Regions from separate parts of the Mesorhizobium sp. 128a genome, predicted to be linked through region 1. Evidence: riboswitches for the same ligand, from Rfam matches in the RefSeq annotation. Region 1 holds a riboswitch; each other region holds the start of a gene.

Region 1 (2,258 bases):
CAGATGGCGAGCTGCTTGTCCATGTTCTGCTTGATCTTGTGCATCGGAACATGTCCGGGTCCCTCGATCATCACTTGGCAGTCCTTGGCCCAGGCGATCTTCGTCAGTTCGCCGAGCGTTTCCAGCTCTGCGAATTGCGCCGCGTCATTGGCGTCGGCGATCGAGCCCGGACGAAGGCCATCGCCGAGCGAGAAGGACACGTCGTAGGCTCTGGCGATGTCGCAGATTTCTTCGAAATGCTCGTAGAGGAAGCTTTCGCGGTGATGGTGCAGGCACCATTTCGCCATGATCGAGCCGCCTCTGCTGACAATGCCGGTAACCCGCTCGACGGTCAGCGGGATGTAATGCAGACGGACGCCGGCATGGATGGTGAAATAGTCGACGCCCTGCTCGGCCTGTTCGATCAGCGTATCGCGATACACCTCCCAGCTCAGATCCTCGGCGATGCCGCCGACCTTCTCCAGGGCCTGATAGAGCGGCACCGTGCCGATCGGGACTGGTGAATTGCGCACGATCCAGTCGCGGATGTTGTGGATGTTGCGGCCGGTCGACAGATCCATCACCGTGTCGGCGCCCCAGCGGATCGCCCAGACCATCTTTTCCACTTCCTCCGCCATCGACGAGGTGACCGCCGAATTGCCGATATTGGCGTTGATCTTCACCAGGAAATTGCGGCCGATGATCATCGGCTCGCTCTCGGGATGATTGATATTGGCAGGAATGATTGCGCGCCCGCGCGCTACTTCGTCGCGCACGAATTCCGGCGTGACGAAGTCTGGGATCGCGGCGCCGAAGGCCTCTCCGTCGCGTTGCAGCTTGCCATGCAGGATCTCGCGACCAAGATTCTCGCGAATGGCAACGAATTCCATTTCGGGTGTGATGATGCCGGCGCGGGCATAGGCGAGCTGGGTCACAGCCTTGCCCTGCTTGGCCTTTAGTGCCCGATTGCGGATGGGAAATTCCGGCGTCAGGCGCTCGCCTGTCGCAAACCCGTTGTCTTCCGGTTGCACATGACGGCCGTCATAGGTCTCGAGATCGCCGCGCGCCATAATCCATCCGTGGCGAAGCCGGGCAAGTCCTTTTTCTATGTTCGTTTCAATCGCCGGGTCGGTGTACGGACCTGACGGATCGTAGACCGTCACCGGGGGCTCCCCGGCAGTCGGGTGCACGCTTATCTCGCGCATCGGCACCCGGATTTGCGGATGGATAATGCCGGTCTTGTGGATTTTCCGTGAGGCGGGCAACGGCCCCGTCGACACGGTGGGGGTCAAGGCATTCATTTGAGGCTCCTTTGCTCATCTGCATTGGAGACCCAGTTCTGTGCCGGAAGGATGAAAAGTCGCCTTGGTCTACCTGTGCGAACAGGTCTTCGGGCATGGATTCCCGCAAAGCGCTTGCACCGTCCCTACGCCAGTATGAACTGGATCAGGTTCAACGGGTCACTGCGCCGCGAAAGCTAGCAGTATCTCAGCCCCTTGCCGGGACTCCCCTGGTGAATGCCTTGATTGGACCGGCCCGGCGCCCTTTTGTCAAGCGCATTGGCCCCGCGCCGGAAGGTCAAATTCGGACGGAAGGCCACTGAATGCAGGAAGGGAACGGTTCGTCCGCGCTCGATTTTGTCGCCGCGAGGCGATGAAGATCTGGACGCCCAATTCTATCACAAGCCTTCCGAAATGCTACATCTGAAACCATCAAAATATTGACTTTCAAAGTTCCCCAGTCGATTTAATGGACCAAGATCACGTGGGAAGTGCGTCGTTTATGCAGGTCAGAATATTGTACAATAGTCCAAATATGTCCAGCTTTTCAGATGAAATATTGTCTTCCAGGTCCATTGGATAAACAATAGAACTTGCCAATATTGCTCGGCGATGCGACGAGCGACCGGACGGCGCGCCAATCAAGTTCAACTGGCAGCCCTTATGGCAAGTACCAGACGCCTCGGCCGATAGCGGCAGCGCGGCGGGCCCTCTCCTCCCCTCGTCGCGCCGCCCTGTCGGCCGAGGCACCCATCGCAAGGCGGCGCGCGTCTGAAATCCAGGATTGCCTTTGCTGCAGAATAGAGCACCTGTGGGAGCATACGAATGGTCGTCTTGGATTCTGCCAACAATTGTGACGGTGAGGAACTAGCGGAACATCCCGGCTCGGCTCAAAGTACTGAGTTGTTGATGCTGAGTGCGCTCGGTGTGGTCTACGGCGATATCGGCACCAGCCCGATCTATGCGCTCCGCGAAGCGCTGCATGCCTCGTCTGGCGGC
Region 2 (2,258 bases), on a different contig from region 1:
TGATTGTCAAGAAGGCAGCGCTACTGGGCGTCGCCGTGGTTTCGGATCAGCACTGAGACGTCTCGTCCCTCAAGACGCCGGCTGAATTTTCGGCTAATGTTTTCGTGGAATCTGGACCAACCGATCGGACCCAACCACGGAGGCTTAAGTGACGGACGACAAACAGGACCGTATTCGCCAGCGGGCGCACGAGATTTGGGAAAACGCCGGCCGGCCCGAAGGTGCGCATCAGGAGCACTGGGAACAGGCGACGGCTGAAATCGATGGCGCAGCCGCCAAGCCGAAGAAGGCGGCGAAGAAGGCTGCCGCGAAGCCCGCCAAGGCCGACGCCAAGCCAAAGGCCGCAAAGCCGGCGGCTGCAAAGTCCGGCAAGGCCAAGTCGAAATAGGCCAATCGAAATAGGGCAAGGCTGAAGTCGCCCGGCGGGGCCATCCTTGGCGCCCGCCGTTGAGCTTGAGCCTCTCAACCTCACGAATTGCGGCTGCAACGGGCAGCGCAATTTGTTTTGTTTGGCTAACCGCGTCTCATGCCTCCCAAGCATAACTCGACAGCGCAAAGCGGATACCGGCAGCTGTCATGGCCAGTTCGCATTCGGTGATCTGGCGTAGGTGCCGAAGATAGCGCGCCACCGTCTGCGGCAGCCAGCCGGCGCAGGCCTCGACATAGGCGCGGCTGTGAACGAGCGTGCCGGTCGACAGCCTCTCCTCCTTCTCGGCAATCACCTTCAGATACTGTCGGATGAAACGGATATCGTCGGCGATGTCCTGGCTGGCCATTCGCCAGGCTCCGGCAAGGCGTTCGCGTTGGTCGAGCGACAAGGGCGGCAGCAGTGGCAGTGACAACAGCGGGCGGGAGAGGTCGGCGAAGGCGGCATGGTTCGCTGTGCTCACGGAATTCCCCCTTGTTGAAAAGATTATCGTACTTTATGTACGAAATAACGTCAAGCCGACTTCGTACAATTTGAACTGTTCAGCGCGGGACGTGACTTGCCTCTTCCACAAGGGAGAAGGCGAAATCTGGCCAACACTCCCACCGTGACGTTTCAAAAAGACTCTTCCCCAATGCGTCGAACAGTGCTTTAACCCGCTCATCCACAGGGGTGCTCCGTATGGTCGGGGCTGAGATGAGGGCGCCAAGCCTTCGGACCCTAAAGCTGATCTGGATAATACCAGCGGAGCGAGGCGGGCGATGTTTTCAGGCGCACAGATTTCCCTTTATCCCATGACCGACGATTTCGTCGGCGTCATCCTTGGCGCGCTTGGCGCGCTCGATCCCTGGCGTGACCGGCTGCGGATCGAGACCGACGACATCTCGACGCTTTTGGTCGGGCCGCCCGAAGTGCTGTTCCCCGCCATGCGCGACCTGTTCGTGGCGGCGGCCAAAAGCGGCAGGCACTGCGTGCTTTCGGCTGCGGTTTCGCGCGGCTGTCCGGGTGAGCCCGACGATCCGATCTGCCGCTCCGACCAGACCGGGGGACCCGCCATTCCGCTGGACGAGCGCAAGGTCGCCGCGATCCGTGCCGTCCAGGCGACGCCATCGACCGACCAGCCGGTGGCAGCGCAGTTCTCGCTCTATGTGATGGGCACGGGCGACCATATGGATGAGATCTATGGCTGCATCGATTTCCTGAAGCAGTCCGGCGTCTTTGATCGCTCAAAGAACTTCTGCACCAAACTGCGTGGCGATGCCGGCGCGGTGTTTGCAACGCTCACGGAGGCCTTCTGCCGCTTCGGCCCGGGCGCCGGCCACGTCACCCTCGACATCACGATTTCGGCGAACAGCCCGAGCGCCGTCTGAGCCGCGCTTTTTCGCGTGCCGTCGAGGGAAATTGCCGTGGCTGTTTTGCCCAACCCATTGCGTGGAGGAGATGCCTTCACATCTGACCTTGAGCTGCAGGGCGAAGGGGAAGCTTCGGCGGTCGGCGAAGGCGGATGCGACATCCAATTTCCCCCACAAGGGGGGAGATCAGCTATGGCCTCGGTCATCGCCAAATTCGCACCCGCCGCCCTTTCCTTCGCCCTGCTCCTCGTGGCCTGGGAGTTCTACGCCCGCTATGGCGGCGCAGCGCCCACCATGCTGCCGGCGCCGTCGCGCGTGCTGCTGCAGGCCTGGGATAACCGCGCAGCACTCGCCGAAAACACGCTTCCCACCATCCGCGCCACATCGGCCGGCTTTGCCTGCTCGCTGGTGGCTGCCTTCGTGCTGTCGGCGCTGGTCGATTTCTTGGCCCCGCTGCGCCGCGCACTCTTTCCGCTTCT
Region 3 (2,258 bases), on a different contig from region 1:
AGATAACGCACGGTCGCCGAAGGCTGGCGGAACACCTCGCCGTCCTGCGGCTCGATCAGCCCGGCGGCGATCTTCAAGAGCGTAGATTTGCCGGAGCCGTTGCGGCCGACGAGCGCGATCTTGTCGCCGGCGGACGCGGTGAGTTCGGCGCCGTCGAGCAACGGCGTGCCGCCGAAAGTCAGTTTTATCCCGTCGAGGTTGAGAAGGGGCGGGGCCATGTCAGCTTTCAGGCAAGGGATGGGGATGGGCGAGCAGCAGCGCGCGGCCATGGCCAAGTGCGATTTCGAGCTTGCCTTTGACCTCATTGGAGATGGTCAGCGACGAGCCGAAGTCGACCTCGACATGGTCGAGCGGCCATTTGGCACCGGAAACGGTGAGGCCCGAGAGATCGGAAAAGCCGAGCACGGAAAACAGCGTACCGTCGTCATAGTCGAAGCCGGCCTTGCCCGGCAAAAGGGGGACGCCTTCTTGGGCGCCGCTGGTCAACAGCACTTTTGTGCCTGCCTCGGCCAGCCGCAGGCTGAGCGCCAGGTGCAGATATGCATGGTCGGCGCGCTTGCCGCCGAAAGCGCCGGCCAGCATCAGGCTGGTGGCGCCGCGCTCCAGTGCGGCGGCGATGGCCAGTTCGCCGTCGGTCTTGTCCTTTTCGGGCGGAAATACCTGGCGTGGCACTGCGGCGAGATCGGCGGGCAGGTCCGCCGGCACGGAATCGAAGTCGCCGACCCAAAGCTCCGGCATCAGGCCGAGCAGGCGGGCATGGCCGATGCCGGCGTCCGCGGCGATGACGCGCGTGCCTTCGACCTGGCGGTCGAGCCGCGGCGTGCGGATGAGATCGCCGCCAAGCAGGATGGTGAATGTGCTCATATCCGGTGGCCCTTACCAGCCCCGCCGGCGAAACGGAAGGCCGAGCCCTTCCGCCTCTAGATCAGTATGACGTTTGGTTGAATCGTCATCCTGATCCAGATCCTTTTTTGGAGCATGATCTTTTTTGAGAAAACCGGTTCCCACTCTTTGCGTTCGCAGACCTTCGGTCCGGGATCATGCTCGAGCAAACTTCCGCTTGCGTGGCACCTTGGCCGGGCCTATGTGTCGAAACGCTCTAACGGGGTGCCGGACGCGATCTTCGCGGACCGGCTGAGAGGCAGTCTCGCCAACCCGCTGAACCTGATCCGGTTTGTACCGGCGGAGGGATTAGACGCTTCGGACAGCCCGACGCCTCAATTCCTTTCAACACGAACGAAGGAGGCGCCGATGCGCATGTTCTTGTCCCGTCTTGTCCCAGCCCTGGGCCTTGCTGTTTCGCTTCTGGCTGCGCCTGCATCCGCGCAGGAAAAACTCACCGTCTACACCTATGAGAGTTTCACCGCCGACTGGGGGCCGGGCCCTGCGGTGAAGAAGGAGTTCGAGGCCGAATGCGGCTGCACGCTCGACTTCGTCTCGGTCGCCGACGGCGTCGCGCTGCTCAACCGCGTCAAGCTGGAAGGCGCATCGACCAAGGCCGATATCGTGCTTGGCCTCGACACCAACCTGACTGCGGAAGCCAAGGCCTCCGGGCTGTTCGTCCCGCATGGCGCGGTGGCCGAAAACAACGTGCCGGGCGGCTGGAGCGACGATACTTTCGTCCCCTACGACTATGGCTATTTCGCCGTCGTCTACGACACCGAAAAGCTGAAGAGCCCGCCGAAGAGCCTGAAGGAATTGGTCGAGGGCGCCGCTGCCGACAAGATCGTCATCCAGGATCCGCGGACTTCGACGCCGGGCCTCGGCCTGCTGCTGTGGGTCAAATCGGTCTATGGCGACAAGGCGCCGGAGGCATGGGCGAAGCTCAAGCCGAAAGTGCTGACGGTGACGCCGGGCTGGAGCGAGGCCTACGGCCTGTTCACCAAGGGCGAGGCGCCGATGGTGCTGTCCTACACGACGTCGCCGGCCTACCACATGGTGGCCGAGAACACCGAGCGCTATCAGGGGGCGTCTTTCGAGGAAGGCGAGTATCTGCAGATCGAGGTCGCCGGCATCACCACCACGGGTGAGAAGAACCCGCTGGCACAAAAGTTCATGGCCTTCATGGCCGGGCCGAAATTCCAGGATGTGATCCCCGAGACCAACTGGATGTTCCCGGCGGGCAAAACCGACAAGCCGCTCAATCCGGCGTTCGACAGGCTGGTCAAGCCGACCAGGACTTTGCTGTTCAGCCCGGAAGAGGTCGCGGCCAACCGCAAGGCCTGGGTCGATGAATGGCTGGCGGTGATGAGCAAGTA

The links. A riboswitch is a leader RNA that binds a small molecule or an ion and turns the genes downstream of it on or off. The one in region 1 is predicted to bind thiamine pyrophosphate.
Region 2: linked by a shared signal. The riboswitch ahead of ACWTU9_RS18590 (YkoF family thiamine/hydroxymethylpyrimidine-binding protein) and the one ahead of thiC (phosphomethylpyrimidine synthase ThiC) in region 1 are both predicted to bind thiamine pyrophosphate.
Region 3: linked by a shared signal. The riboswitch ahead of thiB (thiamine ABC transporter substrate binding subunit) and the one ahead of thiC (phosphomethylpyrimidine synthase ThiC) in region 1 are both predicted to bind thiamine pyrophosphate.

Annotation. Positions count from the first base shown of each region.
Region 1 covers NZ_JBSPKY010000029.1:1,385-3,642, reverse strand. The annotation lists gene thiC (phosphomethylpyrimidine synthase ThiC) at 1-1,280, opposite strand, end outside; TPP riboswitch at 1,385-1,501, opposite strand; partial or broken gene ACWTU9_RS30145 (potassium transporter Kup) at 2,169-2,258, shown strand, end outside.
Region 2 covers NZ_JBSPKY010000011.1:8,544-10,801, forward strand. The annotation lists gene ACWTU9_RS18575 (hypothetical protein) at 1-56, shown strand, start outside; gene ACWTU9_RS18580 (DUF2934 domain-containing protein) at 149-388, shown strand; gene ACWTU9_RS18585 (hypothetical protein) at 525-890, opposite strand; TPP riboswitch at 1,086-1,198, shown strand; gene ACWTU9_RS18590 (YkoF family thiamine/hydroxymethylpyrimidine-binding protein) at 1,189-1,797, shown strand; gene ACWTU9_RS18595 (ABC transporter permease) at 1,972-2,258, shown strand, end outside.
Region 3 covers NZ_JBSPKY010000002.1:351,715-353,972, reverse strand. The annotation lists gene ACWTU9_RS05430 (ABC-F family ATP-binding cassette domain-containing protein) at 1-218, opposite strand, end outside; gene ACWTU9_RS05425 (thiamine diphosphokinase) at 220-864, opposite strand; TPP riboswitch at 1,094-1,208, shown strand; gene thiB (thiamine ABC transporter substrate binding subunit) at 1,252-2,258, shown strand, end outside.